3 regions of the Aminobacter sp. MDW-2 genome follow, and region 2 is predicted to be linked to each of the others. Evidence: predicted binding sites of a transcription regulator. Region 2 holds the regulator's gene; each other region holds the start of a gene.
The links. Region 2 encodes PhoB, which activates phosphate uptake and scavenging genes when phosphate is short. Its sites were predicted from a motif close to TGTCATNNANCTGTCAT; they were not measured.
Positions count from the first base shown of each region.

Region 1: H5P29_RS20620 (esterase-like activity of phytase family protein) is a predicted target of PhoB. The motif match lies at 3,834-3,850, and genes of this name have one in related genera.
Region 3: H5P29_RS16575 (DUF1868 domain-containing protein) is a predicted target of PhoB. The motif match lies at 3,647-3,663, and genes of this name have one in related genera.

Region 1 covers NZ_CP060197.1:4,168,882-4,179,460, forward strand. The annotation lists gene H5P29_RS20600 (alpha/beta hydrolase) at 106-780, shown strand; gene H5P29_RS20605 (FMN-binding negative transcriptional regulator) at 795-1,445, shown strand; gene H5P29_RS20610 (acetyltransferase) at 1,468-1,905, shown strand; gene H5P29_RS20615 (GNAT family N-acetyltransferase) at 1,909-2,367, shown strand; gene H5P29_RS20620 (esterase-like activity of phytase family protein) at 2,405-3,763, opposite strand; gene H5P29_RS20625 (GNAT family N-acetyltransferase) at 3,877-4,407, opposite strand; gene tyrS (tyrosine--tRNA ligase) at 4,567-5,820, shown strand; gene H5P29_RS20635 (DUF3971 domain-containing protein) at 5,927-9,331, opposite strand; gene bcp (thioredoxin-dependent thiol peroxidase) at 9,435-9,902, shown strand; gene H5P29_RS20645 (M23 family metallopeptidase) at 10,299-10,579, shown strand, end outside.
Region 2 covers NZ_CP060197.1:1,787,120-1,797,698, reverse strand. The annotation lists gene H5P29_RS08795 (YMGG-like glycine zipper-containing protein) at 1-214, shown strand, start outside; gene H5P29_RS08790 (CHASE domain-containing protein) at 302-1,903, opposite strand; gene H5P29_RS08785 (ATP-binding cassette domain-containing protein) at 2,024-2,812, opposite strand; gene H5P29_RS08780 (sugar ABC transporter permease) at 2,834-4,186, opposite strand; gene xylF (D-xylose ABC transporter substrate-binding protein) at 4,327-5,367, opposite strand; gene H5P29_RS08770 (ROK family protein) at 5,617-6,858, shown strand; gene phoB (phosphate regulon transcriptional regulator PhoB) at 6,986-7,675, opposite strand; gene phoU (phosphate signaling complex protein PhoU) at 7,774-8,478, opposite strand; gene pstB (phosphate ABC transporter ATP-binding protein PstB) at 8,517-9,341, opposite strand; gene pstA (phosphate ABC transporter permease PstA) at 9,366-10,579, opposite strand, start outside.
Region 3 covers NZ_CP060197.1:3,378,037-3,388,615, forward strand. The annotation lists gene H5P29_RS16550 (coniferyl aldehyde dehydrogenase) at 1-741, opposite strand, end outside; gene H5P29_RS16555 (lysoplasmalogenase) at 728-1,420, opposite strand; gene minC (septum site-determining protein MinC) at 1,663-2,367, shown strand; gene minD (septum site-determining protein MinD) at 2,385-3,200, shown strand; gene minE (cell division topological specificity factor MinE) at 3,197-3,466, shown strand; gene H5P29_RS16575 (DUF1868 domain-containing protein) at 3,709-4,464, shown strand; gene H5P29_RS16580 (alpha/beta hydrolase) at 4,531-5,376, opposite strand; gene H5P29_RS16585 (VOC family protein) at 5,501-5,899, opposite strand; gene H5P29_RS16590 (hypothetical protein) at 5,975-6,406, opposite strand; gene H5P29_RS16595 (hypothetical protein) at 6,710-7,150, shown strand; gene H5P29_RS16600 (aspartyl/asparaginyl beta-hydroxylase domain-containing protein) at 7,258-8,217, opposite strand; partial or broken gene H5P29_RS16605 (aldehyde dehydrogenase family protein) at 8,432-8,878, opposite strand; gene H5P29_RS16610 (acyl-CoA thioesterase) at 9,568-10,029, shown strand; gene H5P29_RS16615 (RidA family protein) at 10,217-10,564, shown strand.

The sequences.
Region 1 (10,579 bases), 2.4 Mb from region 2:
ACCCAGTTTTGAACAGTTCTAAACTAGCTTCTAAGAAGACGCGCCCCTCGCGTCAAGGCTGGGCACAGGATTGTTTCATCGGCCTTGCGTCAAGTGGAGTAGTTTATGCCAGAGGTCATTTTTACCGGTCCGGCGGGTCGCCTGGAAGGTCGTTATCAGCCGTCCAAGGAAAAGAACGCGCCGATTGCCATCATACTGCATCCGCACCCGCAGTTTGGCGGCACGATGAACAACAAGATCGTGTACGACCTCTTCTACATGTTCCAGAAGCGCGATTTCACCACGCTGCGCTTCAACTTCCGCGGCATCGGCCGCAGCCAGGGCGAATTCGACCACGGCACCGGCGAACTGTCGGATGCGGCTGCCGCACTCGATTGGGTGCAGTCGCTGCATCCTGACTCGAAGAGCTGCTGGGTCGCCGGTTATTCTTTCGGCGCCTGGATCGGCATGCAGCTTCTGATGCGCCGCCCGGAGATCGAAGGTTTCATCTCGGTGGCGCCGCAGCCCAACACCTATGATTTCTCGTTCCTGGCACCCTGCCCATCGTCGGGCCTGATCATCCATGGCGACGCCGACAAGGTGGCGCCGCCGAAGGACGTGCAGGGCCTTGTCGACAAGCTGCACACGCAGAAGGGCATCACCATCACCCAGAAGACGCTCCCCGGCGCCAACCACTTCTTCGGCAACGACCCGGAACTGGTGATCGACGAGTGCGCCGAGTATCTCGACCGCCGTCTCGCCGGCGAGCTTTCGGACCCGCGTCCGAAGCGCCTGCGCTAAGAGGAGTTCCGCGCATGTACCAGCCGCCGCTGTTTCGCGAGACCAGGCTGGACGTTTTGCATGCGCTGATCCGCAACCATCCGCTCGGCCTTCTGATCTGCAACGGATCGGAAGGCCCGGTGGCAAATCCGCTGCCATTTCTGCTCGACGCCGACATCGGCCCGAATGGACGGCTGCGAGCGCATCTCGCCCGCGCCAACCCGCAATGGCAGTTGTTGGCTGAAACGCCTGACATGCCGGTGCTGGTGGTGTTCCAGGGCGAGGACGCATACGTCACCCCATCCTGGTACGAAACCAAGCGCGAAACCGGCAAGGTCGTTCCGACCTGGAACTATGCGACCGTGCAGGTGCGCGGCATGGCGCGTGTCATCGACGACAAGGACTGGCTTGCCGGGCAGATCGCCGCGCTCACCGCCAGCCAGGAAGCCGGGCGGACCGAGCCCTGGCAGGTCTCCGACGCGCCTGATGCCTACATCGCAGCCCAACTGAAGGGCATCATCGGGCTCGAAATCGACATCACCGCCATCGACGGCAAATGGAAGGTCAGCCAGAACCGGCCCGTCGGCGACCGCATCGGCGTCGCTGAAGGCATAGAGGCCGAGCAGAAGCCGGCCGGCGGCATGGCGCAACTGGTCCGCCAGTATGGCGGGCTCGCGGGCGAATAGCCCTTTCGACCTGGAGCCTCTCATGAACATCCGTCCCCGCGTCGCGGCCGACAATGCCGTGCTCGTCGCCATCTGGGAGGATGCCGTGCGTGCCACACATCACTTCCTCGGCGAAGACGACATTCAGTTCTTCCGTCCGCTCGTCCGCGACGACTATCTGCCCGCCGTCGAGGTGCTGGTGGCGGAGGACAGCGATGGCAAGCCCGTCGGCTTCATCGGCCTGGACGGCCCAAAGGTCGAAATGCTGTTCGTCAGCACCAGCCAGCATGGCAAAGGCATCGGCAAGGCGCTGATCGAGCATGTCGGCCGGCTGAAGGGGCCGCTTGCGGTCGACGTGAACGAGCAGAACCCGGGTGGCGTCGCCTTCTATCTGAAATGCGGCTTCAGGCAGGTCGGGCGCTCCGAACGCGACGGCCAGGGAAAGCCATTTCCTCTGCTGCACCTGGCGCAGGCGTCCTGAGGCATGAACGGGATCAGCTTCCGGCCGTTTCGCAGCTACGAGCTAGCAGCTTATGTGGCGTGGTTCGATGATGCCGAGGTGGCACGGCGCGTCGACTTCCCCGGCACGGACTGGTTCGCCTATGTCACGGATCCGGCAAGTCCGGCCCATCTTGTCGTGGCCACGCATGGTGCGAGCGACACTCCGCTTGCCGTGTTGCAATATGACGAGCAGGACGACGGCGGCATCAGCCTGCTGATCGTGCTCGACCCCAGCCAACGCGGCCGAGGGCTTGGCAAACGTGTGCTGGCGGCCTTGGTCGCGCATGTCAGCGGCCGTTACACCCATATCGACGGCCAAATCGAAAACGACAATCTCGCCTCCATCGCCTGCGTCGAAAGCTGCGGCTTTGTCCGTCAGGCCGAGAAGCCGGACGACGGATTCCTGTTGTACCGAAAGCCACTTGGGGTCGGAATCTCATAGAATGAATCCGGGCCGCCAAGGCGGCCCGGATGTTGCCTTACTTGGCCTTCAGGAAGTCGCCAACTTCAAGCAGGACGAATTCGTTGTCGTCAGCCTTGTCGAGCGAGCGGCCGGCCGAGAACGGCAGGTTGTTGTCGTTGCCGACGACGATGTGGCTCTCGTCGACGAGATCGACATTCTCGATGGTGACGAAGGGCATATCATAAAAGCCCTCGCCGCCGCCCTGGCGCTTCTTGTTGTCGGGGTCGGCAATCTTCATGAGGTCGATGTAGCCGACCTTGCGCACGGCCTTGCCGACATTGTCGTCAGTCATCTCGATCTTGTAGATGCGCTTGACCTTGGCCGCGCGAGCGAAGCAGTCGGGCTTAGGGGCGTTGGCGTCTGCGCAGGCCTTGTCGGCGGTGCCGGCGCCGTTGTCGCGCTCGATGACGAGTGCGTCGGTGGCGCTGATCATGTTGAAATCGCCGATCGCCTCGCCGCCGTCGGCCAGCGGATAGAGCCAGCTACGGCCGGTCCATTCCTTCTTGGCGGCATCGAACTCGATGACGCGCAGCGCCGTCTTGCCGTCGACCTTCTCGACTTCGCCGTCGGCCATGTAGCGCGGCCCTTCGAGCATGCCGAAAAGCCTGGAGCCGTCCTTGGACATGGCAAGGCCTTCATAACCACCCGAACGCTTGAGGTTGAAGACCGGATTCTTGGCGACCGGATTGCCCGGCAGGGTCAGCGTCGGATGGTCGGGCGAACGGACGGGCTCGCCTTCGGCAACGGTGTCGATGACGTCGGTCAGCTTGCCGTCGAGATCGAACTTCAGCAGATACGGGCCGAACTCCTCGCCGACCCAGAAGCCATCAGCGACCGGCTGGATCGATTCGACGTCGAAATCACCACCGGTGAGGAAGCGGGTGTCGGAGCCTTCGAGCACGATCGGGAACGGCGCCTTGCGGTCGGGATCGGTCAGGAACAGGGTCTTGATGCGGTTCATCGTGCCCTTGTCCCAATCGAATGAGACGTGGTGCAGCATCAGAGCAGCGTCGGTGGAGTTCAGCTTGTTGCCGAAGCCGTTGTCCGACAGCGACCAGAACGTGCCGTCGCCGACGGCCTTGATGCCGGAGAAGCCCTGGACGGGCTGGCCGTCGAAAGGCAGCGACAAGCCGGTCGGGCGCACGCCGTCCTTGCCCGGCACAGTGCCGAGGCCTTCGGCGCGCTTGCGGTCGGGCGTGGTGAACTTGCCCGAGCTGCGCAGGTGCTCCGGCGCGTTTTCGGGTGAAGCAATGATCGTGTTCGCCGGCAGGATGGCGTGACCGGCAAGCGTTGCCTTGAATTCCGTCTCCTCCGCGAAGGCGGAGGCGGTGGTAAGCGCGAGAACAGCCGCAGCCAGATAGAGAGAGCGTCGCATGTTGGACCCCGATTGGTTGAAGGAACGCCCTCCAGCTAGGTCCGGGCCATGTCGGGCAGGTGACGCCTCGGTGAAACTTTGATGAAGTCCCCTGACGCTGGCGGCAGGACCGCCTAGCGCTTCCGCGGGTCGGTGCTGCTCATGGTGTAGACGTGGGCCTCAAGCCCGTTCATCGGTCCGGTGTGCTGGAAGCGCATGCCGATCTTTTCCAGCACGTTCAGCGACGTCGCGTTGTCGACATGGGCAAAGGCGATGAAGTGATCGCCTATCCTGCGGTCGAAGAAGAAGTTGGCCAGGGCTGCGGCTATCTCGGTGGCGTAGCCATTGCCCCAGAATTGCGGGGCAATGGCATAACCGAGTTCGAACTGGCCGGTAGCGGCGAACATGGAGAAACCGGCGCGACCGACGAAGCGCGCGTCCTCGCGCCGCTGCAGCTTGAGTTTGGTGATGCCGTGCAGCCGGTATTCCTCGGCCCAGCCCCTCATGCGGCCGGCAGCCTCGTCGCGTGTCCAGGGCTGGCCGGTGATCGACAGATAGCGCGACGCCTGCACCTGCGAATGCAGCCAGACGAGATCGTCCAGGTCGGTGTCGCGCCACGTCCGGAGCAACAGCCGTGGTGTCTCGAGAACCGTTTCATCCGTCATGTTGGCGTCCATCCATGCACCGCAGTCGTTTCCGGCACCACAAGGGACGCCGCTGACGGTTGGCAATCCTTGTGATTCTGGCACTTCAGATGCTAAAGCGCTGGCGTCGCCGATCCAAAGCCGGATCTGCCGTACCAATCGTCCGCCGAGAGAGAAACCATGTCCGCCTTCAAGTCCGATTTCCTGCGCACCCTTTCCGAGCGCGGCTTCATCCACCAGACCTCGGATGACGCCGGCCTCGACGATCTGTTCCGCAAGGAAACCGTGTCGGCCTATATCGGCTTCGATCCGACGGCGTCGAGCCTGCATGCCGGCGGCCTGATCCAGATCATGATGCTGTACTGGATGCAGAAGACCGGCCATCGCCCCGTGCCGCTGATGGGCGGCGGCACCGGCATGGTCGGCGACCCGTCCTTCAAGGACGAGGCGCGCAAGCTGATGACGCCCGAATTGATCCAGTCCAACATCGACGGCATCAAGCAGGTGTTTTCGAACTACCTGACCTTCGGCGACGGTCCGCGCGATGCGATGATGGTCAACAACGCCGAGTGGCTGCTGCCGCTCAACTATCTCGAATTCCTGCGCGATGTCGGCCAGCATTTCTCGGTCAACCGCATGCTGAGCTTCGATTCCGTCAAGCAGCGCCTCGACCGCGAGCAGTCGCTGTCGTTCCTCGAATTCAACTACATGATCCTGCAGGCTTACGACTTCGTCGAGCTCAACAAGCGCTACGGCCTGCGCCTGCAGATGGGCGGCTCCGACCAGTGGGGCAACATCGTCAACGGCATCGACCTGGGCCACCGCCTCGGTACGCCGCAGCTCTACGCGCTGACCTCGCCGCTCTTGACGACCTCGTCCGGCGCCAAGATGGGCAAGTCGATGAACGGAGCCGTCTGGCTCAATGCCGACATGCTGTCGCCTTATGATTTCTGGCAGTACTGGCGCAACACCGAGGACGCCGATGTCGAGCGCTTCCTGAAGCTATACACGGCGATGCCGCTCGACGAGATCGCGCGCCTGGCAGCCCTTGGCGGCTCGGAGATCAACGACGCCAAGAAGGTGCTGGCGACCGAGGTGACCGCGATGCTGCACGGCCGCGCGGCAGCCGAACAGTCGGCCGAGACGGCGCGGAAGACCTTCGAGGAAGGCGCGCTCGCCGATACGCTGCCGACGGTCGAGGTGCCAGGCGACGAGCTGAAGGCCGGCATCGGGCTGCTGTCGCTTGTCGTTCGCGCCGGGTTGGCCGCTTCGAACGGCGAAGCACGCCGTCACGTCCAGGGCGGTGCTGTGCGCATCAACGACCAGTCGGTCAGCGACGAGCGTCGCGCGGTGACGACCGCCGACCTGACGCCGGAAGGCGTGGTCAAGCTGTCGCTCGGCAAGAAGAAGCACATTCTGGTGCGCCCGGCGTAATCAACGCCTGGCGTAATCAACGCCCGGCGTAACGCCCCCCGCAGGAACCGAGATGGCCGGCAATGCCGGCCATTTTCATGTCTGGGGACAGGTGCCGCCTGCGTGCTCAGTATTCGAAGATCGACCGGAAGATACCGGGCGCGATCGCGGACAGCGGATTGACGTGCAGCTTGGGCGCGTTGGCATCGCCCGAGAGTTTGTAGGTAACGCCAATCAGGCCGCCGTCGCGTCCGTTGCCCAAAATGACCCCGACAAGCGGCAGCTCGCCAAAGATGCGGTTGAGGCCATAGGCCGGCATGAAGGTGCCGGTCATGTTCATCTGGCCCTGCTGGTCGTAGAGCGTGCCCTGGAACGTCGTCCCGATCAGCGGCCCGCGCAGGACGCCTTTGTCCAATGCCAGGTACTTCGAGCGCTTGTCGATCTGGGCGAAACCGCGTTCGAACCTCACCTTGGAGACGTCGATGTCCTTACGCATCGCCTGGTTAAGGCTGCGATTGTCGCCGGCCGGCTTGCTGGCGACGATCGAGGCCAGCCTCGGTTCATCGACGACGACGAATTCGCGCACATCGACCTGGCCCTTGAGTGGCCCGTCGCCTGAGGATTCCAGCGCGAGCGCCAGCGATCCGCCCTGCATGCGGGCATAGACGTCAAGGAAGCGCAGGATGGCGCCGGCGTCAGCGGATCGCACGTCGAGGCGGCGGCCACCGCCCTGAAGCACGTTGCTGACGGTGATCTGGCCACCGGAACTGGCTGTCGCGTCGACCTTGAGCCCGCCGACCTTTGAGCCGGAGCCCGAATACTCGAGCGTAACGCCCGAAAGCTTCTCGCCGCTGAAGCCGACCAGAGTGTCGACATTGGCAGTGACCGAAATGGAGTTTGAACCGGCTGATTTCGTCGCACTGTCGACGTCGGACATGAACTGCTTGATCAGCGCGCGCGCATCGAGCGAGTTGCCCTTGACCTGGACCGCAAAACCCTTGCCCGAGCGCTTGATGTTGACCGCGACGTCGTCGCCGCGGTTGAGCTGCACCTTGTTGAAGCGCGCCGAAGACAGGCTGCCATTGGCGAGCGCGACGTCGCCCGTGATGGTGAATGTCTTTCCGTCGAGGTTGAAGTCGGACAGCGTCGACCTGTCGCCATCCGACGTCATGGTGAACGACACCTCGGCTGATATGCCCGGCCCCTTGCTCCAGCCGACCCATGGCAGATCGAGCCTGGCCGCGGTCAGGTCGGCCACGATGTGGCGCTTGCCGGGTTCGGGCTGTTCGACATCGACCTTGATGGTTCCCGAGAGCATGTCGGACAGGCCGGGAACAAGCGCGTTGCGTGCCTTGTCGTCGAGCACGAACTGGACATTGCGTTGCTTATCGATGCCATTGTCGCGCAGCGGCTCGACAAGGTCGAGTTCCGCCGGAACACCATTGAGCTTGCCCTTGGCAACGATGACGGCCTTGTCTGGTGTGACGGTGATGTTGCCGTCGGCGTCGGACAGCTTCTGGCCGTCGAACTCCTTGGCCACAGCCAGGCCGTCATAATCGAGCGCCACCTTCCAATCGAGCTTGTCGGTGTCGATGCCGCTGGTGAGCGGAATGTCGGCCTTGACGTTGCCGGTGACGTCGCCCGTCAGCTCCTCCGGCAGGATGCCGACGTGGCGCATGGCATTGATCGGCTCATAGGAAGCGAGTTCCGCGATTGCATCGGCGCTGCCATCGACATCGATATCGAGCGAGCCGATGACCGGCATGACATTGGCCTTGACGACCTTCAGCGTGCCGTTGCTGGCGGCGACGGTGCGGCCGCTGGGCATGAAGACGGTGCCCTGGGACAAGGACACGTCGACGTCGTTGCCGTGGAATTCGACGATGCCCCTGGCATCGCGAATGGGCGGAATGCGGCCGGCGACGTCGAAGCGCGAGCCGTCGATCTCGAAACGACCGAACACTTCCTGGGCGTTGAGCGGCACGCCGTTGCCGAGACGGTCGGGCCTGACGTCGAACTGCACGTTGCCGTCGACGACACGGCCGCCATAGAGATTGTGCAGCACCCAGAGCCGGGCATTGCGGGCCGAAAACCACGGCCACAGCTGCTTCACATGCGCGACCGACATGTCATGGATGGTGAAGGCGACAAAGATGCCGGGCGCCTTGCCGTCGACGAACTGCACCGACGCCTTGCCGAGCGCCTCGCCGCCCGGTCCTGATTTCAGGCCGATCTGCTCGGCAGCGAGCGTGTTGGTGACCACGTCGTAGGTGCCGGCGATCCGCGCCAGGAAACTGAGCGCAGGCTCGGGCGATTCATCAGGCGCCAGGCGCGAGTCGCGGCTGATCAGCTCGAAGCGATAGGCTGGATTGTCGGAAGCATTGCCGGTCGCCGGGCGCGGGCCGAAGCCGCCGGTGAAATCGAATGTCGAGCGGCCGGTCGAGACCAGCAGCTTGCGGATGTCGAGCTTGTTTTCGCCACCGGCAAGGCGAAGGTCGACGGTGACGTCGCCGACAAGCTGGCCGCGTTCGTGCAGATCCAATGTGGATTTGCCGATCGAACCTTTGGCGATCAGTTCGGAACCGTCGCCGCCGATGCCCTCCTGTCCGGTGATCGTCAGTTCGGCAGAGCCGATGCGGCTTGCCTTGGCTGCCGGAATGTCGGCCTTGCCGGCGAAGGGGTCGCTCATCGACACGGTCGCATCGAGGGCTGCGACCCGATTGGCGGCGCTGTCGCGCCGGGCCGCGGCGGTCAATTCGACATCGCGGCCATCGACGTCGAAATTGGCAGCGATACGCAGCTCGCCAGAGCGGGTCTTGGCGAGCGAAGCGTCGATGACGCGCACGACCTTGACCTCACCGCCGGAAGGCAGGACGAAATCGACATTGCCGAGCGCGATTTCGCGCATCGCATCGAACTGGACCGCGTCAAAGCCGCGGCGAATGCCCCGGAACGTCTCGTCCAGCAGCTTCTGCGGATCGACGAGGCCCTGTTCGTTGCGCAGCACGGAACTCCAGTCCGAACCGCCGGCGGCCGGCATCGCATCGACGACGATCCTTGCATCGGAAATGCTGGCATTGCCGAGGCGGACATTGCCGGTGAGCAACGGCACGAGCCGGATGCCGAAGCGCATCAGGCCGGCTTCGGCCATGGGCGAGCCATCCGCGCGGGTGAGCCTGACGTCGGGAACCTCGACCGCGATCAGCCTGAGGCCATCGAGCGTCAGCCGCGCCTGCCCCATCGAGACGTCAACATCGACGCCGGCAAGGCCCTCGATGGCATGTTCAGCCTCTGCACGCAGCCTGTCCTGGCCGAAACCGGAGTAGCCGAGCGCTTCGATGGCGATGATTGCCAGAAGCACAAGCGAGCCAAGGACAGCCACCGCGGCAAGCACGCAATGGCCGGCACGCCGCCGCACGGAGATACGTGGACGCGGCGGTTCCTGGCCCGCAGCCGACGGCATGGCGCCGAGATCGGTAATCTCATCGCGCCTGAACCGGATTTTCTCGTGCCGGGGCACTTCCTGATCCACGCTATGTCCCGTAGTCGTTTCGGTCGTGGACGAATCCAAGTCCGGCATTCTTAACCTGACATCCTTGCCGGCTCACCCCGTAACTTCAAACAAGGGTATCGATATGTCTGAACTCGAGACAGGCCTAACCGCCCCGCAATTCACGCTGCCGCGCGACGGCGGGGGCATTCTGACGCTTTCCGACTTCGGCGGCAAACCTGTTGTCCTCTATTTCTATCCCAAGGACGATACCTCGGGCTGCACCGCCCAGGCGATCGACTTCACCCAACTCAAGCCTCAGTTCGAAAAGGCTGGAGCGGTGGTCATCGGTGTTTCGCCCGACAGCGCCAAGAAACACGACAAATTCAAGGCCAAGCACCAAATTGGCATCGATCTGGTTGCCGACGAAGAGCGAAAGGCGCTCGAGGCCTATGGCGTGTGGACCGAAAAATCCATGTATGGCCGAAAGTATATGGGCGTCGAACGCTCAACCTTCCTGATCGGTGCCGACGGCAAGATCGCGAGGATCTGGCGCAAGGTGAAGGTATCAGGCCATGCCGCCGAAGTGCTGGAGGCGGTGAAGGCGCTCTAGCGAAAATCGCGCGCTGCGGAACCGATGCCCGCTCCCGACGTTCTCATCCAGACGACCATCAACGGGAGAAGAAAGATGTTCCGCAGCGTCATCCTCTGGATGCTTGGCATTCCCATCCCCATCATCATCCTGCTCTGGCTTTTCCTACGTTAGATCGGGGCCAGTCGACAATATCAGAATAAAGTCCGGTCGCGTATAGTCTCGCCTTATCAAATCCGGCGCAAGATTATCATCGCATGACTTGGACAGACAGGAACCCGCCATATCTTGTTGTGGCGGGTTTTTCTTGTCTTTGCCCATCCGGAAAGCAGGCCGCCGGGCCGATGCGGGCAAAGCTTTGTTAACCCTAATAATGTGTAATCGGATCGTCGCTGTTCGTGATGAGAGTTCGGTCCGGTGAAAGCAGCAAATCAGGCCGCCGTTTTCGGCAGGCGCAAAGAGCCCCATACCGTCATCATTGCACGCGGCAACGAGATCCGGCACTTCACAATACGCCCATGGGTGGCCGCAGCAGCCGGTTCGGCACTCGCCGCGATCGCCATCGGCTACCTCACGGCCACGTCCTATCTCGTGCTGCGCGACGACCTGATCGGTGCCGCGACCGCCCGCCAGGCGCGCATGCAGCACGCTTACGAAGACCGTATCTCGGCCCTGCGCGCCCAGGTCGACCGCATCAC
Region 2 (10,579 bases):
CGTTGCAATCTCAGGCTGCACGACGACCGAGCGCGACGTAGCCACCGGCACGGGCGTAGGTGCTGTTGCCGGCGCTCTCATCGGCGGTGGCCGGGGCGCACTCATCGGCGGTGCGGTCGGCGCGGCCTCGGGCCTGCTGGTCCGCAACCTGCGCAATGGCTACTGCGAATACCGCAACAGCCGTGGCCAGATTTACACGGCGCGCTGCCGCTAAACGGCTTTGCAGACAAAACCCGGCGAAGGCTCTGGCCTCGCCGGGTTTTTCTTTGTGAACCGGGTCTTCTTGCCGATGTCGCGGCGTTCAGCCGCGATAGGGTATGTCGATCTCCACCAGCAGTCCGTCCTTGGCGTAGCGGCGCATGATCTTGCCATCGAGCTCGCGGGTGATGTTCATGTCGATAAGCTTGGTGCCAAAGCCGGTCCTCTCAGGCTCCGATACGCCATTGCCGTTGCGTTCGGCCCAATTGAGCACCAGCCGCCGTTTCTTGCCCTGGCCGTTCATGCGCCAGTTCACCTTCAGGCCGCCAACCGAGTTGTCGCCGTCGCCATATTTCAACGCGTTGGTCGCAAGCTCATGGAAGGTCAGCCCAAGTGCCTGCGTCGTCGTCTCGTCCAGTTCGACCGTCGGACCATGCATCATGTCCTCCGGCAATTCCTTGCCGAACACCTGGCCCAACTCGATGCGCAGCAATTCGCTGAGATCGGCCTTTTGCCAGCGCGAGCGTGTCAGCATGTCCTGCGATGCTGCCATTGCCTGAAGCCGCGCCGAGAAGGACGACGAGAAGTCATTGATGTTCTCGGAGTGCGCCGCGGTCTGCCGCGCCATCGCCAGCACGCGGGCAATCGAGTTCTTGATGCGATGCTTCATTTCCTGAAGCATCAGGTCCTTTTCCAGCAGGCTCTTCTCGGTCGTCTCGTGCAACTGCGCCGCGGCTTCATAGGCGCGCTGCTGATAGCGCGCGACAAGCGCGATCGCACCCGCCAGCACGAGACCGAAAACCCCGAGCATCAGCGGCGCGGCACGCGGCGATGGCGGCGCAAACGCTGTGCTCGGCCTGAAATTGACGGTCCATCTGCGGCCGGCGACATTGGCCTCGCGCGTCACCGAAAACTCGTTGCCATAGCTGGGATCGGGTGGCACCTGCGAGCGGAACAAAAGCGTGTCATCGCCCATCGTCCCGTCGAATACCTCCACCGCCACCGGCAGTAGCGGCGCCTTGCCGAGTGCTGCCTGGAAAAGCTCCGACGTGCGGAAGGCGACATAGAGAAAACCAGCGGGTGCCGGACCTTCTGCCGCCGGGCGGTCGACGCGTGAAAGCACCAGGATCCCGGGCTGCTTCTCGTTGTCGCCCTGGCCGAGCAGCACCCTGCCCGTCGCCCTGGGTTGGCCCTGGGCCGCCATTGCCGATTCGATGGCGGGCCGGCGCAGCGGGTCGGTTGCCATATCGTAGCCCATCGCATCGAGGCTGGCCTTGCTCATCGGCTCGAACAGCACGATGGGCGTCCGCCAGTTCAGCGTCGTCTCAGGAAACAGCGCCCGGTCGATGCCGTAGCCGTCCTTCAGTTCGCGCATGACCGTCTCGCTCTGGCTGGTCTCGATCAGCCTGAGGAAGCCTATGCCGCGCAGGCTGGGGAAATTCTTCTCCGCATCGAGCGAAGCGAAATAGTCGCGGAACTGGTCGCGCGAAAGATGGCCCTTCTGCGCCACGAACATGGCTTGCGTCGCATGCAGCAAGGCAAGGTCGAATTCCAGCCTGCCCTCGATGCGGTTGAGCGCGTCGTCGGCGACGGACTGGAACTTGATCCGCGCCGCCTCCACGGTCGCCAGATACACGAGCCCGGCCATCGTCAGGCTGACGAGGGTCACGGCGATAAAGATCAGACTGGGGAAGTACTTTCTCAATTCCGGCTGGCTCGCGTCACCCACGCACCATTAAAGCACGATCGCGCAAAGGTGAAACTGCTTTTCGCGATCGTGCATTGAGCCAGACGTGCGGCCTGCTTGAGCCGGCAAAGGGCCTGTTCAGGCAGCGATCTGCATTGCCCCCGGTCCGGGCGTTGCGCCAGGCGGACACTTGCCGAGAATGATCATGCCCAACACCTCATCCTTGGTCACGTCCTCGGTGCGGGCCGTGCCGACGACCTGGCCGTTCTTCATCACGCAGACACGGTCGGCGAGATCGAACACGTCGTGGATGTCGTGGCTGATGAGAAAGATGCCGATGCCATCGGCCTTGAGCTGCTTGACCAGTTCGCCGACCTGCGCCGTCTCCTGTGGTCCAAGGGCTGCCGTCGGCTCGTCCATGATCAGTATGCGGGCATTGAACAGGATGGCACGTGCGATCGCCACAGACTGACGCTGGCCACCGGAGAGCTTGCTGACCGGCTCCTTGAAGCGCTGGAAGCGCGGGTTGAGCCGGCCCATCACCTTGCGCGCCTCGGCTTCCATGGCGACATCGTCGAGCGTGCCATAGGCGGTCATGATCTCGCGTCCCAGGAAGAGGTTGGCGGCGGCATCGACATTGTCGGCCAGCGCCAATGTCTGGTAGATCGTCTCGATGCCGTATTTCTTGGCGTCGCGCGGGTTGGAGATCGCGGCCTCCTCGCCCCGGACCATGATGGTGCCGGCGTCGCGCTTGTAGGCACCCGACAGGATCTTGATCAGCGTCGACTTGCCGGCACCATTGTGACCGAGCAGCGCCACCACTTCACCGGGATAGAGGTCGACCGAAGCATCGTCGACGGCACGGATGCCGCCGAAGGCGATGGAGATGTTCTTGAGGTCGACGAGCGGGATACGGGTCTGTTCCATGATCTTGGCTCCCGGATTTCGTTAGACGCGCTTGCGATAGAGCGTGTCGAGCCAGACGGCTACGACCAGCACCATGCCAACGACGATGTTCTGCAGCGGCGTGTCGATGTTGAGCAGCACCATGCCCGACTGCAATGACTGCATCAGAAGCGCACCCAGCATGGCACCGGCAACGGTGCCGGAGCCACCGGCGAGCGAGGTGCCGCCAATGACCGCTGCCGCGATGACCAGCAGTTCGTCCAGGGTACCGAGCGAGTTGGTAGCCGAGTTCAGGCGAGCACTGGAGACTGCCGCCGAGATCGCCGCCAGCACGCCCATGATCATGAACACCTTCATGGTGATCCAGCGCGTGTTGATACCGGCGAGGTTGGCTGCTTCCGGGTTACCGCCGATGGCGAAGACATAGCGGCCAAAGCGTGTGCGGTTGGTGACGAAGGTCATGACGATGCCCACTGCCACCGCGATCAGGACGGGAATGGCGATGCCATGGGCGATGAACAGGCCGCCTTCAGGGATGGTAATGCCGTTGGCCTCGGCGTAGCGACGCACGATACCGATCGGCCAAGGGTAGGAGTTGGCGATCCAGATCGCGCCAAGGATGACCCCGCAGGTAACGGCGCCGAGCAATGCCTCTGCCCAGACCGGCCGCAGCGGAAACTTGAAGCGCTTGCGTTGCTGGCGGCCACGCAGCAGCAGGAACACCACAGCCAGGCATGCGACAAGGCCGACGATCCAACTCCACGTCGCTCCGATGGCGCCCTGCGGACCACCACCCATGAGCTGGAAGGTGGCATCGAGCGGCGCGATCGTCTGGCCTGACGTGACCCACCAGGCCGCCCCGCGCCAGATCAGCAATCCGCCCAGCGTCACGATGAAGGCAGGAACCTCCATGTAGGCGATGACGAAACCTTGCAGCGCGCCTATCATCAGACCAAGCGCAATACCAATGGCAAGTGCCAACGCCCAGATCCACGGATTACCAAGTTCGAGACCGACGGCTTTGACCAGGAAATGCACCTGGGCAAAGCCCATCACCATGCCGATCAGGCCTTCGGCCGACCCGACCGACAGGTCGATATTGCGCATGACGATAACCAGCACCATGCCGGTCGCCATAATCGCCACGGCAGACGCTTGCACCGACAGGTTCCACAGATTGCGGGCGGTTAGGAAGGTGCGGCTGTCGAATTCGAACGGGTTGACGCCAAGGCGCAAGCTCGAAATCACCTGCAGCCCGACCCAGATCAGGAGCAGCGCACCGACCATGCCGAGCATGCGCGTATCGATCTCGGTTGCCTTGAGAAAGCGTCCGACCGGGCTGAGTTCGGTCGTTCGCGCTCGGTCTGCCGGCGCGTTGGTTGTCGTGTCTGTCATTGATACCTCCCGACCGGATATCCGTCTAAGCGGCAGCCGGTGTGCGCATGATAGGGTCAATCCGCCATGTCATGAAGCGGGCGCTTTTGAAAAACGCCGCGGGCAAGCCGCGGCGTTTGACCGACCGGATCGAACCGATCTCAGTTGCAGGCTGCGACCGAACCGGCCGCCACGCCCTGGCAGACCACGTCCTTGCCAACCCAGCCGGCGTCGATGACGACGTTGAGGTTGTCCTTGGTGATCGGAACAGGCGTCAGGAAGACCGAGTTCAGCTCGAGGCCGCCAGGCGTCTTGAACTTGGTGACGTTGGCGATCTCTTCCATCTTCTTGCCATCGGCGAGCTGCGAGGCGATTTCGGCGGCGTTCTTGCCGAGCTCGCGCGCGTCCTTCCACACCGAGACGGTCTGAGTGCCGAGCGCGATGCGGTTCAGCGCGGCATGGTCGCCGTCCTGGCCCGACACCGGCACCGAGCCGGCAAGGCCCTGTGCCTGAAGCGCTGCGATCGCGCCGCCGGCGGTGCCGTCGTTCGAAGCCACGACCGCGTCGATCTTGTTGTCGTTGGCGGTCAGGAACTGTTCCATGTTCTTCTGGGCATTGGCCGGCAGCCAGCCATCGGTATAGGCCTCGCCGACATTCTTGATCTTGCCGGCGTCGACGGCTTCCTTGAGCACTTCCATCTGCCCGGCGAACAGGAAGTCGGCGTTCGGATCTGCACCGCTGCCCTTGATGAAGACGTAGTTGCCTTCAGGCTTGGCGGCGAACACGCCCTTGGCCTGCATGCGGCCGACTTCCTTGTTGTCGAAGGTCAGGTAGAAGGCGTCCTTGTTCTCGATCAGGCGGTCGTAGCCGACAACAGGAATGCCTTCGGCGACGGCCTTGTCGACAGCCGGTCCGATGGCCGAGGCGTCCTGAGCCAGGATGATCAGGGCGTTGGCGCCCTGGGAGATCAGGCTTTCGACGTCGGTCAGCTGCTTGGCCGGCGACGACTGCGCGTCAGCCGAGATGTACTTGTCGCCGGCGGCCTCGATGGCTGCCTTCATGGCGGCTTCGTCGGTCTTCCAGCGCTCTTCCTGGAAGTTCGACCAGGAGACGCCGATGACCTTGTCCTTTGCCGAAGCCACTGCCGTAAGCGACAGAGTCATGGCAACGCCCGCCAGGATGGCGGTGGTAAACTTTTTCATTATTTCCTCCCTGCGCCCAATGGGCGCGCCTACTTCGCGATAGCCCTTGGAGAAGCTCTTTTTTTCGAGCCTCGAAAAAATACTGACTCAATGCCTGGCCACTGTCAACATGGTTTCGCGAGCGCTCCTTATTTTTTTCGGAGCCCGAAATAAATGGAGACATTTGGCGCTGGCTCTGTCACAATCACTTGGCGCGTAAGGGACTGCCGCTTAAGAAGGGCAGCGCTTCGCCGGGAGGAAGACGAGCACATGTCGGTCGGCATACGTCACGACGATCTGAGACGGCGCAACCGCGCCATGGTTATATCCGCGGTTCGCCGAGCCAGCCAGCCATCGCGCACCGAAATCGCCGCCACCACCGGCCTCAGCCATTCGACGATCTCGACGATTTCCTCTGATCTCATATCAGAAGGCATCCTTGCCGAGGCCAAGTTCAGCGAACCCGTCTCCATGAAACGGGGGCGGCCGCAGGTCGGGTTGATGCTCGATGCCGACGCTGCGTCTGTCGTTGCGGTCGTGCTCTCGCTCAACAGCCTGTCCGCCGCCGTCATCGACTATGCCGGCAACACCGTGACCGAAGAGACCCGGCGGCTTGTCACGCAGCAGATGCCTGCGGAGGCGCTGGTCGACGAATGCGTCGGAATGGTCCGGCGCCTGATCGACGGCGCCGGCGTTTCGGGCGGCGCCGTCCTACGCATCGCCATCGCCGTCCAGGGCATCACCGACGCCGCCTCGCGCAAGCTGTTGTGGTCGCCGATCACCCGCTACGACGACATCCCCTTCGCCGACCGGCTGGAGCAGGAGTTCGGCGTGCCTGTGTCGGTCGAGAACGACTGCAACATGATCGCCGAGGCCCTGCGCTGGCGCGATCCGGTGCGTTATCGCGACGACTTCATCGCCATCCTGCTCTCGCACGGCATCGGCATGGGCCTCGTCATCAAGGGCGAGCTGTTCACCGGCACGCAGTCGTCGGGTGCCGAGTTCGGCCACATGATCCATCGCCCGGACGGCGCGCTTTGTCGCTGCGGCCGCCGCGGCTGCATCGAGGCCTATGCCGGCAACTACGCCATCTGGCGCAACGCAAGGGTTGGCGACGAGAATGCCGAGCCGCTGGCCGACCTGTCCGACGACGACATCAGGGCCGTGGCCGATGCGGCACGTGACCATGATGGCCCCGAACGCGAGGCCTTCCGCAAGGCCGGCGAAGCCATCGGCTTTGGTCTCGGCTCGATGTTTGCGCTGTTCGACCCCGCCCCCCTCGCCTTCGTCGGCGTCGGCGCAACCGCCTTCGACATCATGGAGCCACATGTGCGCGCGGCCATCGCCAAGACGGCGGGCGGGCTGCACTCGAAGGCGATCTCCTTCGACACCGAACCCAACGAGGTTCCACTCAAACGCGAGGGCGCGATGATGCGCGCGCTGCTTGCCGTTGATCAGGAGGTCTTTGCCGCAGGCACGGCTCCACGCCGTGCCGATGCCGACGTCGCCTAAAGCAATTCCAGGAAAAGTGTGCAGCGGTTTTCCGTCCGGAATTGCTCAAAAAGAAAGACATAGAGAGATTCCGCGATTCGAAGAAAAGCGGAAACTCTCTAGCTGAGCGGAAAGAGCCCGAAGCGGCTCAGTCCTCACGGATGGCGTAGCCGGCACCGCGGATGGTCCGGATCACGTCAGGCATGCGGCCGTTGTTGACCGCCTTGCGCAGGCGCCCGACATGCACGTCAACGGTGCGCTCGTCGATATAGATCGTCTCGCCCCAGACATTGTCGAGCAGTTGGCTGCGCGAGAACACGCGGCCCGGGTGCCGCATCATGAATTCGAGCAAGCGGAATTCGGTCGGCCCGAGCTTGATCTCGCTCTTCTTGCGGTAGACGCGGTGCGACTCGCGGTCGAGCATGATGTCGCCGACCTTGAGCACCGAGGACAGCACCTCGGGTTTGGCCCGGCGCAGCAGCGCCTTGACGCGCGCCATGAATTCCGGCGTCGAGAACGGCTTGACCAGATAGTCGTCGGCACCGGTCGAAAGGCCACGCACCCTGTCGCTTTCCTCGCCCCGCGCCGTCAGCATGATGATCGGCAGGCGTTCGGTATCGGGACGCATCCTGAGCCGGCGGCACAGTTCGATACCCGACAGCGCCGGCACCATCCAGTCGAGCACCAGCAGGTCGGGCACGTTTTCCTGGAGCCGGATCTCGGCCTCGTCGCCACGCGTGACGACCTCGACCTGATAGCCTTCGGATTCGAGATTGTAGCGAAGCAGCACGCCCAGCGGCTCTTCGTCTTCGACGACCATGACCTTGGGAGCGATCATTGGCTATACCTTGTCCTTGCGCATGGCCGCTTCTGGACCATGCGCTGATTTAACCTATGCAGCGCCCCCGCGCCAAACGCATGCGGTTGCGGAAATGCTCAGGCCGGAACCGTCGTCGTGGTCTCGTCGACCTTGGGCCGGTTCAGCGGCAGCTGCGTACCCGTCACGACGAAATAGGCGTTCTCGGCGATGTTGGTGACATGGTCGCCGATGCGCTCGAGGTTCTTGGCGCAGAACAGCAGATGCGTGCAGGCCGTGATGTTGCGCGGATCTTCCATCATGTAGGTCAGGAGTTCGCGGAACACGGCGGTGTACTGGATGTCGATCTTCTGGTCGTCGGCGCGCAGATCCTTCAGGCCCTCGGCCTGACGCGCGACATAGAGATCGACGACGCCGCGAACCTGGCCGAGCACCAGCTGCGCCATCGCATCGATCGAATGCGAGAGATTGCGCGGGGTCGGCGACTGGCCGACGGCGCCGACGCGCTTGGCAATGTTCTTGGCGAGGTCGCCGATGCGCTCGAGGTCACCCGCCATGCGGATGGCACCGACCACGGCGCGCAGATCCTGCGCCATCGGCTGGCGCTTGGCGATCAGCGTGATCGCCGAATTGTCGAGATCGCGCTGCTTGGCGTCCATGATCGTATCGTCGGCAACGACGTTTTGCGCCAGTGCCTGGTCGGACGTGAGAAGCGCGCGGATGGCGCCGGCCACCATTGCGCCAGAAAGATCGCCCATGTCGCGGATGAGCTGGTCGACGTGCTGAAGTTCTTCGTCGAAGGACCGGACTGTATGTTCGCCCATGATTTCTTCCTCGTATCGTGTGCCGCGACGAAACCCACTCAGCCGAAGCGGCCGGTGATGTAGTCCTGCGTCCGCTTGTCGTCGGGGTTGGTGAACATCTTGTCGGTCGGGCCTTCCTCGACGAGATAGCCGAGGTGGAACATCGCCGTGCGCTGCGACACGCGCGCCGCCTGCTGCATCGAGTGCGTAACGATGACGATCGTGTAGTTCTCGCGCAGTTCGTCGATCAGCTCCTCGACCTTGGCGGTGGCGATCGGGTCGAGCGCCGAACACGGCTCGTCCATCAGGATCACCTCGGGCGAAACGGCGATGGCGCGCGCGATGCACAGGCGCTGCTGCTGGCCGCCCGACAGGCCGGTGCCCGGCTCGTTGAGACGGTCCTTGGCTTCGTTCCACAGAGCGGCCTTCTGCAGGCTCTTCTCGACGATCACGTCGAGTTCGGCCTTGTTCTTGGCGAGACCATGGATGCGCGGGCCGTAGGCGACGTTCTCGTAGATCGACTTCGGGAACGGGTTCGGCTTCTGGAACACCATGCCAACGCGGGCGCGCAGCTCGACGACGTCGATCTTGGGATCGTAGATGTCTTCGCTGTCGAGTGTGATCTTGCCGCCGACGCGGGCTGCGTCGATGGTGTCGTTCATGCGATTGAGGCAGCGCAGGAAGGTCGACTTGCCGCAGCCCGACGGGCCGATCAGCGCCGTCACCTGATTCTGGCGAACGTCGAGATCGACGCCGAACAGCGCTTGCTTCTCGCCATAGTGCACGGTCACCTTGTCGCCGCGCATCTTGATGATTTCGTTCGTTCTGGCGTTCATCTCAGCATTCACCGCGTCGTCGAGGGATTTTTCGGTCATGATGTTCATAGCAGGATGCTCCTTGTCCATGCCCTACCAGCGGCGCTCGAAGCGGCGGCGCAGGACGATGGCGACGATGTTCATGGCCATGAGGAAGATGAGAAGAATGATGATGGCGCCCGACATGCGCTCGACAAAGGCGCGTTCGGCCTCGTTCGCCCACATGTAGATCTGCACCGGAAGTGCGGTTGCGGGATCGAACGGCGTCTTGGGATAGTCGGCGACGAAGGCGACCATGCCGATCAAGAGAAGCGGTGCTGTCTCGCCGAGCGCACGCGCCAGGCCGATGATCGTGCCGGTCAGGATGCCGGGGGCGGCCAGTGGCAGGATGTGCTGGAACACCATCTGCATCTTCGAGGCGCCGAGGCCAAGCGCTGCCGAGCGGATCGACGGCGGCACGGCAGCCAAGGCGGCGCGCGTCGCGATGATGATGGTCGGCAGCGTCATCAGCGTCAGCACCAGACCGCCGACGAAGGATGCCGAACGCGGCAGGTCGAGGAAATTGATGAACACGGCCAGGCCGAGCAGACCGAAAACGATCGACGGCACGGCGGCGAGGTTGTTGATGTTGACCTCGATCAGGTCGGTGAAGCGGCTCTTCTTGGCGAATTCCTCGAGATAGATCGAGGCGGCGACGCCGATCGGCAGCGCCAGCAAAAGCACGATCACCATCATGTAGAACGAACCGATGAGGGCTACGCCGACGCCCGACGTTTCAGGACGGCTTGATGCGCCGTAGCTGAACAGGCCGGTGTTGAAATGCTCGGCCATCACGCCTTCGGCCTTGAGCTTGTTCATCCACTCGACCTGCTGGTCCGACACCTTGCGGCGGCTTTCCGGCACGTCGAGGTCGATCTGACCCTTGAAGGCCGAGTCGAGATTGGCGGCGGCGAGGATGTCGACGTTGCGGGTCGTGCCGATGACCGACGGGTCGGCGGCGACGATCGCCCGGAGCTGTACCCGCGAGCTGTCGGACAGGAAGCCCTTGAGCTTGCGCACATCGGCCTTGTTGTTCGGGTCGATGCCGAGCTTCTCGATCAGCGCCTGTTCGGCGAGCTTGGGATAGTTCGCAGTGATCAGCACATTCGGATCGGTCGCCCGCTTGTTGGACGGGTCGATGATCTTTTCGTCGAAGTTGATCGGCAGCGTCACCGTCGTCTGCCAGAAGGCCGTGTAGCCCTTGGAAACGATCGAGGTCAGCATCACTGCCAGGAAGGCCAGGCCGATGGCGATCGCCAGCACACCAT
Region 3 (10,579 bases), 1.6 Mb from region 2:
GGCGTTGAAGAATTTGCCGGTGGCGATGCGCCGGGCCGTGCGTTCGAGATTGGCAGACGGCGCGACGATGGCTGGCGACTTGCCGCCGAGTTCGAGTGTCACCGGCGTCAGGTTGCGGGCGGCCGCGGCCATCACCTTGCGGCCGACAGCCGTCGAGCCGGTGAAGAACAAGTGATCGAAAGGCAGTTCGGAAAAGGCCGCCGACAGCTCAGTGCCGCCTTGCGCCACCGCCACCCGCGCAGGCGGAAAGACTTCTGCCAGCAGCGACTGCAGGAAGGCGGCGGTGCGCGGCGTGTGTTCGGAGGGCTTGAGGAAGACGTGGTTGCCGGCGGCGATGGCCGCGACAAGCGGTGCCAACGCCAGGTTCACCGGATAGTTCCACGGCGCGATGATGCCGACGACGCCAAGCGGCACGTGGCGGATCTCGGCGCTGGCGGGCAGCAGCTTCCAACCGGCCGAACGACGCTCGGGCTTCATCCACGATTTCAGCATGCGTTGCGTGTGCTTGATTTCAGACAAGACGACGCTGCCTTCGCCGAGCAGGCTTTCATGGCGGGAGCGGTGGCCGAAATCGGCGCTGATTGCCTCGACCATCTCGTCGAGGCGCTGGCCGAAAGCGCGCTGCAGGCGCTTGAGGTCGTCGACGCGCTGGGCATAGGACGGCCGCGTCTCGAGCCAGGCGGCGCGCAGCGTGTCGAAGGTTGCCCTGAGGTCGGGCTGGCTGTCGTTAGGCTTCAGCATCGTTTTCCGTCGAACGGGCGAAGAGATACTGCGCTGCATAATAGGTGCCGAGCACCCAGATGGCATTGTAGGGAATGTTCCAGCGGAAGCGGCCATAAGCAAGCACCGTGTCGCTGACCATGAAGAACAGGCCGCCGAGGGCTGCAAGGCGTGCCGCTTTCTGCGCGGGCGTGCCGGCAAGCTGGCGGTCGCGCGACAGCGCCTGGGCGGCCATGGTGGCAAGCACCAGCGCGTAGAGCGCAACCGGAATGCGCATGGGCGAGGGCAAATACGACCACAGCCCGGCGAAGACGGCAGCGGCCAGCGCGGCAAACAGCGCGAAGATGCCGATATTGCCTGCAAATTTCGAATCGCGGGTCAGCGCCCAGATATAGGCGCAGTGGGTGAGCAGGAAGCAGACGAGGCCGGCAAGGAAATAGTCTCCCGGCAGCATCAGGAAAAAGTCACCCACCGCGGCAAAGCCGAGGCCAATGGCGATCGGCAGGCCATAGCTACGCGAATCCATGCCGCGCAGCACGGCGATCAGCAATAGCAGCGTCGCCGTCGGCTTGGTGAGGTAATGCAGCCAGCGCCAGTGCGAGCTGGCATCGGGCGCGATCAGGCTGCCCAGAATGGCCAGCACCGCGCAGATGGCGAAGAGCCGGTAGATCGTTGCGTTGCTGCGTGTCGCCGTGCCCATGCCGCGCGCCCCCTCGTGCTGCCGATGTCAGGATAAGCCAATGTTTTCGGCAGTTTGTCCAGTTACCCTTACGTAAAGTGCGGGAAGGGCAGGTGCCAATGTTTGGGGTCGGGTCACGGGGCCGTTGCGCAAATGCGATACGCGCGGAGCATAACGCGCTGTAAGGCGAATTGCAGTTTACGTTTCGTTCACCATCGCCTACACCCCGACCTCCCAGAAGCCTGCCAGTGATTTGCGCCCCGATGCAGAACAAATCCATCCGCTTTCGCGCCCGTTCGTTTGTTGCCTTCGCGCTTGTGCCCGAGGCGCCGCTGGACCAGTGGCTGCAGGATCTCGACCGCTGGATCGAGAATTCTCCCGGCTTTTTCAAGGGTCGGCCGGTGGTGCTGGACCTCAATGCGCTGAAGCCGCTGGCCGACGAAATCGGCGCCCTGGTGACCCTGATCGCCGAGCGCGGAATCAGGACCTATGCGATCGAGGCCGACTATATCGATTCGCTCGGCGACGAGCTGCCACCGAAACTGGCCGGCGCCAGGAAGACGATGGTCGAGGAAGAACAGGTCGACGCCGAAGCGCTGGCGAAGGCCGAGGAGGCCGCCAAGGCGCCGCTGTCACCGTCCAACACGCTGATCGTCGAGCAGCCGGTGCGTTCCGGCCAGTCGATCGTCCATCCGCATGGCGACGTGATCGTCATGGGTTCGGCAAGCTTCGGTTCCGAGATCCTCGCCGGCGGCTCGATCCACGTCTATGGCACGCTGCGCGGCCGCGCCTTTGCCGGCGCCTGGGGCGACCGCAGCGCCCGCATCTTCTGCCGCCGCAACGAGGCCGAGCTTTTGGCCGTCGACGGCTGGTACCGCACCGCCGAGGACATGGAGCCGTCGATGCATGGCAAGGCGATCCAGGTCCATCTGGAAGACAACGCCATCCAGGTCGCGCCCCTCAATTGACAAACGGAGACAACAAAATGGGCAAGGTAGTGGTCGTCACATCTGGCAAGGGCGGGGTCGGCAAGACGACCTCGACGGCTGCCCTCGGTGCCGTGCTCGCCCAGTCCGGCAAGAAGGTGGTGCTGATCGACTTCGACGTCGGCCTGCGCAATCTCGACCTGGTGATGGGCGCCGAGCGCCGCGTCGTCTTCGACCTCGTCAATGTCACGCAGGGCCAGGCCAAGCTGGCGCAGGCGCTGATCCGCGACAAGCGCGTCGAATCGCTGTTCCTGCTGCCGGCTTCGCAGACGCGCGACAAGGACGCGCTGACCGAGGAGGGTGTCGCCGGTGTCATCAACGCGCTCCGGGACAAGTTCGACTACGTGCTGTGCGACAGCCCGGCCGGCATCGAGCGCGGCGCCCAGCTTGCCATGCGCTTCGCCGACGAGGCCGTCATCGTCACCAACCCGGAAGTCAGCTCCGTCCGCGATTCCGACCGCATCATCGGCCTGCTCGATTCCAAGACGCTGAAGGCCGAGAAGGGTGAGCGCGTCACCAAGCACGTGCTGGTAACCCGCTACGATGCCGGCCGCGCGGCCCGCGGTGAGATGCTGTCGATCGACGACGTGCTGGAAATCCTGTCGGTGCCGCTGCTCGGCATCATTCCGGAAAGCCAGGGCGTGTTGCGCGCCTCCAATGTCGGCTCGCCAGTGACGCTGAACGAGCCGACCAATGCCGCTGCGCGCGCCTATGCCGACGCTGCCAAGCGCCTTGAGGGCGAGGACGTGCCGATGGTCACGCCGGTCGAGAAGAAAGGTCTCCTTAACCGTCTTCTGGGAAGGAGAGTGGCATGAAACTGCTCGACTTCTTCAAGCGTGGCGGTAGTGCACCGGTGGCGCGCGAGCGTCTGCAGGTGCTGCTCGCCTATGAACGCAACAACCGCAACCAGCCCGATCTCGTCGCCGTGCTGCGCGAGGAGATCATCGCGGTCATCGCCAAGCACGTCCAGGTCAACCAGGATGACGTCAAGATCACCATGGATCGCGGCGCCACCACCTCGACGCTGGAAATCGACATCCATATCCCCAACGCCGGCATCAAGGCCGCGGCGGCGATCTGAGCGAAGACGCAGGCTGGCTGGGCGATCCGCCGAGAGGCCGCCGGTGTGCAGGATGTCGTGCCTGCCACGCCGGCGATGGCCTGAGGTGTCGTGGCGGCAGCACCCGCATCGACGATCCCGATGGTGAGGGCAGCTTTTCAGGCTGCGGCTTCGTGAACTCGCAATCTCGTATCTCCTTGTTGTCATGCGGCGGTCGCTGAGGGGCGTTAGGGCAGGCGGACCTCGAACGATGGACCGCAACGATGCCCGCAGATGCTCTCTCGCCCGAACTGCTCGCTTATTCTAGTGGACGCAACACGACCCAGCCGCCGCATCTCGGCACGCGCTATCTACGCGCTGGTGGCTTCCTGCCTGAGCCCGGCAACACCATCGTCTGCCATGTCTCGAAGGGCTCGCCGACGCTGGAAGGTCTGGTCGAGGCCCGCGAGAAATTCCTCGCCATGCCCGAGGCGAGGCACTTCGTCTTCACTCCCATCACCAGCCTGCACATGACACTGTTCCAGGGCGTCATCGAGTACCGTCGCAAGCCGGGATTCTGGCCGGATGGCCTGGCGCTCGACGCGTCGATCGAGGAGTTGACCGAGATCATGGCCGCGCGGCTGGAGACGCTGCCGGTCTTGGAGCCGTTCCAGGTCGAGGTGACACATGCGCGGCCCTCCGGCCTTCTGGTTGACGGTGCCCGGGAACGCGACCGCAGGGCAATGCGCCAATGGCGCGACGTGCTCGCCGACCTGCTCGGCTACCGCCATCCCGATCATGACGACTACCCGTTCCACATCACCTTCGCCTACGCCATCGACTGGCTCGACGACGACGCCTTGCCGCGCTGGCAGGAGATGCTGGGCGAAGTGGCCGGCGACATCAGGCGCAAGATGCCGATCCTCGAACTCGACCCGCCGGCGTTCTGCTCGTTCGAGGACATGAACCACTTCTGCGAGTTGCTGGTGCTTGGCGGCCTTGGGCGGAAATTGCGGAGGTGGGAGGCACTCGGCAGCTGAATGAATGGATCGCGGCGAGCGTCGCGATCCCGGTGACGACCTGTACGCCGCCCAGCGCTGGCGCGCCTAAAGGCGCTTGTCGATCCAATTGGTCATGTCGGCAATGGCGTCTTCCTTGCCGATGTCGTTGAGCAGATCGTGATAATGGCCCTCATAGAGCTTCAGCGTCTTGTCCCGGGAGCCGGCGGTTTCGAAAAAGTATTCGCTTCCATGGCAGACGGTGGCCTTGTCGGAGGTGCCGTGCATGATCAGCACCGGCAGGGTGATCATGGGGAACTCCTCACGCAGCCTTTCGTCGGCGCGGACGAGCGCTGCGACGGTCAGCGCCGGCTGAACCTCGTGGGCGATCAGCGGGTCGCTGTTGAGAGCTGCCACCGCATCCGGGTCGCGGGAAAAATCCTCGTTCTTGAGCTTAAGCACCGGCAGGCGCGGGGCGACGTGGCTGAGCCCTTTGATCGCAGCGAGCGCGAATCCGGGCGCCGGCACCTGGAAGGCAAAACTCTCGCAGATGAAGCCGGCAAGCTCCGACTGGTTTTCGAGCGTGTAAGTGGCCGAGACCACGCCGCCGGCGCTGTGGCCGAGCAGGAACAGCGGCAGGCCGGGATATCGCGACTTGGCAATCCGGATCGCGCCGGCGACATCGCTGACATAGTCGCCGACCGTCTCGACAAAGAAGCGTTCGCCGTCCGATTTGCCGCGTCCGCGCAGGTCGAGCGCGAAGACGGCAAAGCCGTGCTTCACGAGATGCTCCGCCGCCCAGCCATACTGCCCGCCATGGGAATTGACGCCGTGGCAGATGACGACGACGGCGCGCGCCTTGCCTTCCGGTCGCCGCGACCTGAGGAAGATGTTCAGCCCTCCGGCGCTCTGGAATGTCTCTTCGGTCGTATCAGCTCCCCAAGCCTGCATCATGACTACCCCCGCAGTTGATGAAAAGAACCTCCCATCGAGGCCAAGGAACTGTGAGCGCCTTTGCTCAAGCGCGCAAGCATGGGTTGTACAGGCGCCTGTCGGGGGAAGCCGCGACCTCTTACGCCTAGCGCCCGGCCGGTTGGAACAGCTCGACGAGATTGCCCGAGGGGTCGACGAGCAGGATCTGCGCGCCGCCGGGGCCCTTGATCATGTCGTTGCGGAACTGCGCGCCCTCGGCCCGCAGTCGCGCCACCTGCGCCGCGAGATCGTCGACGATCAGGTGGATGCGGTTCCAGCCGCCGGCGCGCGGCTGGGCGCCATCGGACATCGGCCGTGCCGCCGAACTGGTCGGGCCGCTGAGCAACAGGCGCAGCGACCCACGGGAGACGTCGGCAAAGGCCGGCGCATAGTTGGTAAGCACCTCGAAGCCGAGATGGCGCGTGTACCAGTCGATCGAGACCTCGACGTCGTCGACGAGGTAGCGGACATTGACCATTTCAGAGTGTACCGTGTCAGATGGCATCGGTTACTCCCGGGATGGGGGCACAGTCGCCGCAGCAGTCTGCTACGACGACGCGTCCTTGCCAAGGCGGCTGGTCTAGGCGGGCGGGAGTTCGAACAGCAGGGCGCCATGCTGCCGGCCGCGTTCGACATAGCCGATGATGCGGAACCAGCGCGCGACCTCGGGGCGATCGAGCCAGCCGCGCGAGTGGATCGGCACGTTGCCGGCAAGTTGCTGGATACGGCGGATGTGACGCTTGCAGAACCGGACCGTGGGCGCGGCGAAGAACTCGTCCTGGGCGGCGAAGAGTGTTTCGGCCGCGTCCGAATGCTCGTGCCAGGCGATGATCGCCACCGGGCGGTCACCTTCGACAAGCGCGTGGGCGCGTCCTTCCTTCAGGTTCATCATCAGGTTGTCGTAGGCGCTCTTGGCGTCCTTGCCGGCGGCGGCATACTCGTCGGACATCCGTTTGGACAGGTCATGGAAGACCACCTCGAGGTCGCCGATGGTCGCTGTTCTTGCGCGCATATCTCCTCCTTCGCACCCCTGGAGGCAGTTTGCCCTAGGGAAGAACGATGTCCAGTGAACAATTTTTGGCTGTTCCGGTCGCGAGGAAAAGATATTCCAGCAACACTGCGCGTATTTCGTGCAGCAGATTTGGTGCAGGCAGCAAGTTGTTTTGCCGAGTAACAGCTGAAATCGATGGCTTGTTCCGTCTGGGCATGGTCTGTTCATTCCAGTCCAAGACGTGGCCTTCCCCCGGGCGTAAATGAAAGGGGCTGGCGGCAGGGGCCGCCGCTGCGCCGGCCGTTGCCGGTCGAGGGGCGAGGCATGGGCAGAACCGCATTGTCAGGTCATCGGGCATGGATCGGCAGTGGCGCGCTGGCGCTCTGCTACGCGATCTCGGCCTGCTCGACGACCACTGAATCGAACTTCGAAGGCCCTGGCTATTCCTACGACACGCGCAAGCTGGAAAAGCAGATGATGGCGGAGGCGACTGCGCTGGGAACGGCGCAGGGCGTCGCGGGGGTAGCCGCCTCGATGCTGCCAATGGGTGCCGGCAGCCTTGTTACCACGACGGCGGGCAGGGCTGCCCGCGACGCGATGATCATCCGCCACGACAAGGTGATGCGCGAGCAGATCGAGCGCGACAACGCCGAATTCTACAAGCGCTACGGCATTACGGAGGCGGATGCCGGCCCTGTCGTCGCAAACCGGAGCCCGGGCGAGCGCAAGCGTTGCGCCAGGAGAGGCGGGGTGCGGCGGTGCTGAGATTGCGGTCTTTTCGCAGCCTCCATCACACCCTGCATCGGCAATTCTGAAAAGCCATCCCCGAGCGGCCGTGTTCCGAAACCAGGGATGGTTCTACGATACGGCCTTCAAACCAGGCGGCCAAGCAATTGAGCCACGCCCGTTGCCAAGCCCACAAGCAGCAGGACCAGCAGCACATTTACCGACCGCTTGATGGTGTAATACATCAGGCGATTGGTCGCCTTCAGCGCTTTGATCCGTGCCAGCAGCGGTGATAGCCGGGCAAAGGCCCTGTTGGCCAGACCGCGATGGTCTTCCGGTGTGTTGGGCACGACCGAGGCACGGGTTATGCCCTGGTAGAAAAAGTTGAACAGCGCCCCGATCGGGTTCAACGGGCGTTTGACGTCGCACATGAGGATGAGACGGTCGGAGTCGGTGTCGTTGCGGACATAGTGCAGGTAGGTCTCGTCGAACATCAGCACCTCGCCATCGCGCCAGCTCTGATTGCGGCCATCGACATTGATGAAGCAGTCGTCCGAATTGGGTGTCGCCAGGCCAAGATGATAGCGCAGGGATACGGCGAGGGGATCGGCATGCCTGGTCAGTTTTGAGCGGCCCGGCAGGAAGGCGAACATGGCGCCATGCACCGCCGGCACCTGCAGCAATATCTCTGTCGTCCGGGGACAGAGCCGCCGCGCGGAATGGTGCGTGTAGCCATACCAGTTGAGGTAGAAGCGGCTCCAGCCATATTTGAAGAACGTCCGAAAGCCGACATCGTAGGAGCCTGCCGTGCCCGGACGCTTGGTCGCGTCAAAATAGCCCTGGCGCACCAGCTCCAGCCCTTCGTCGCGGATCGTCTGCCAGTTCTGGCGCAGCAGGCCGACTTCAGGGAACTCGGCCGGGTCGAGGACGGCCTTCGATCCACGCCGCAGCGTGGTCATGTAGAGCACGCAATTGAGGGGCGTGAAGATCGGCCAACCCTTGCGGATATACTCGGTCAGGCTGTTGTAGCGAGCCTCACCCCTGAAACGGTAGACATAAACGATGCTTATGGCGGCGAGCGCCAGAATGAACGCGGAAACCAGCATGAGTTCTCCTTGGAAAACCTTCCGCGCGACTGATTACGGATGACGCATTGCAGCAGCATTACGTGACGGTGCTCGGCTACAGCTCGCCACCGATCGGCTTTGCTGCCGGCAGATCGGATCGTTGGGTCGGGCAAACTGGCTGGCATTCCTTGGCTGATTGGGACGATGTGCCCCCACCAACGACAAAAGCCGCCGATGATTTCGGCGGCTTTTGCAGGCGGATGTCGGTCGGGCCATAGGTGTTGACCCAGACCGTGCCGGCCTTGAGGCGCCTGGTGAAGTCGTGGGCGCGGCCGATATCTGCCGTCCAGACCCCGGCGGCGAGGCTATAGACAGTTCCGTTGGCAATGCGCAGTGCGTCCTCGTCGTCGTTGAATTTGATGACGGTGGCGACGGGGCCGAAGATCTCTTCCTGCGAGATGCGCATCTCGTGCGCGACGTCGGCGAAGACTGTCGGCTCGACATAGAAACCGCGCTCGCCGTGGCGGCTGCCGCCGGTGACCAGGCGCACGCCCTCCTGCTTGCCGATCTCGATGTAGTCGAGCAGACGCTTCATCTGCACTTCCGAGACCAGCGGCCCCATGCTGGTCGAGGTCTCCCTGGGGTCGCCGATGCGGGTGGATGCGGCGCGCGCGGCCAGCCGTTCGACGACCTCGTCATGACGCCGGCTCGATCAGGACGCTACGCTAGGTGTTCAGGACGATGGAGTAAGCTGCGCCAGCAGTGCGGATCTATGCTTTCCGCAATGTCACTGCAGGAATCCTATAGTCTCCGAGGCTCTTCGCTGTCACTTCGGGCGTTCGTCGCTCGAAAGGCCAAGCAATTGCTTTTGGTCCATTTCCCGGATCGCTCCTCGCCGCTGCGCTCCTGCGTCGCGTTGGCATGACGACGAGATAGGTGCGTTCCAACCTTCAAAGCAGAACGTGGCGGTGGCGGCCAGCAATTGCAAGAGCGGCCCGCTTGGCGTTGCCAAGTCGGGCCGTCTGCATTGCGCGGTGGGCGTTGGGGTGGGGCAGCCGACGCAATACTCACACCTAGGATTTAAGGCACCGCGTCGGCGCACTACCCCACCTTCCCACCCTCGAATCTACGCCCGTCGCAGGTACAGAGACAATTAGCTCATTGGATGGGTTCATGTAGCTTGTTCGTCTGATGGAGCAGCCAGTTGAGCTCGATCGGAATGGGCGCGTCTCCGACCTGTTTTGGGCACAGCTCCTTCGCGACCATTCGGGCTCGCAGTTTGGGACGGTGATGAAGTGCGCAGTGTTCGACGCGCATCAAATGTGGTCGAATGCGGCTGCGATCATCGGGGAGGTTCGTTAGGTGGACAGGGATACGCGCCGGCTCGAGATGGTCGTGCTGATGACGCCCGAAATGGCGAATTTCAGCGGCAAGGTGCATGGCGGTGCCTTGCTCAATCTCCTCGACCGCGTCGCTTTCTCATGCGCGTCCCGTTATTCCAACAAATACGCCGTCACGCTCTCGGTAGACCAGGTGGTGTTCCGCGAGCCGATCAATGTCGGCGAACTTGTCACCTTCCGGGCCTCGGTCAATTTCGCCGGCCGCACCTCGATGGAAATCGGCATCCACGTCGAGGCCGAAAACATTCGCTCCGGCCAGCGGCGCCACACAAATTCCTGCTACTTCACCATGGTGGCAGTGGACGAAGACGGCCGCCCGACCGGGATCCCGCCTTTTGTGCCGTCGACCGACATCGACCGCAGACGCCACCGCGCCGCTGAACTGCGCCGCGAACTGAGGCGGGAGTTCGAGGGGCGCTTTCGGGCCGCAGCGAATGCGGGCGAAGAGTAGCGGCGTGTATGTTGGATGGTGCAGCCACTCGCCACCCGCCGAAAACTCTCGGCCGTGACGAATGGCGTCTCAGCTGCCGGCAGATCGCTGCCGATGAACGTCCCTTGCTCTCTGGCGGCCTATCAAACATAGGCTGTCGTCAGTTGGATTCCCACGTGCCGTGGAGCCCGCGAAAAAGGATGATCCGATGCTTGAAAGAATAAACCCCGATATCAGGTGGAGTGACGCTGTCGTCGTAGGCAACCTGATTTTCGTCGCCGGCCACACCGCCGAGAAGACGCGAGGCCAATCGGTGCGCGAACAGACGGAAGAGGTGCTCCAGTTGCTCGACGAGACGCTGGCGCAGGCCGGGGTGACCAAGAGGAACCTCGCCATGGTGCAGATCTATCTGGCCGACATGTCGAACTTCGCCCAGATGAACGAAGCCTGGGACCGATGGGTCATCTCCGGCGAGGCGCCGGCGAGGGCGACGGTCGAATCCAGGCTCGCCTATCCCGATCTCGGCGTTGAAATCACGGCGGTAGCTGCGCGGTAGGGCAGGTGAGGAATG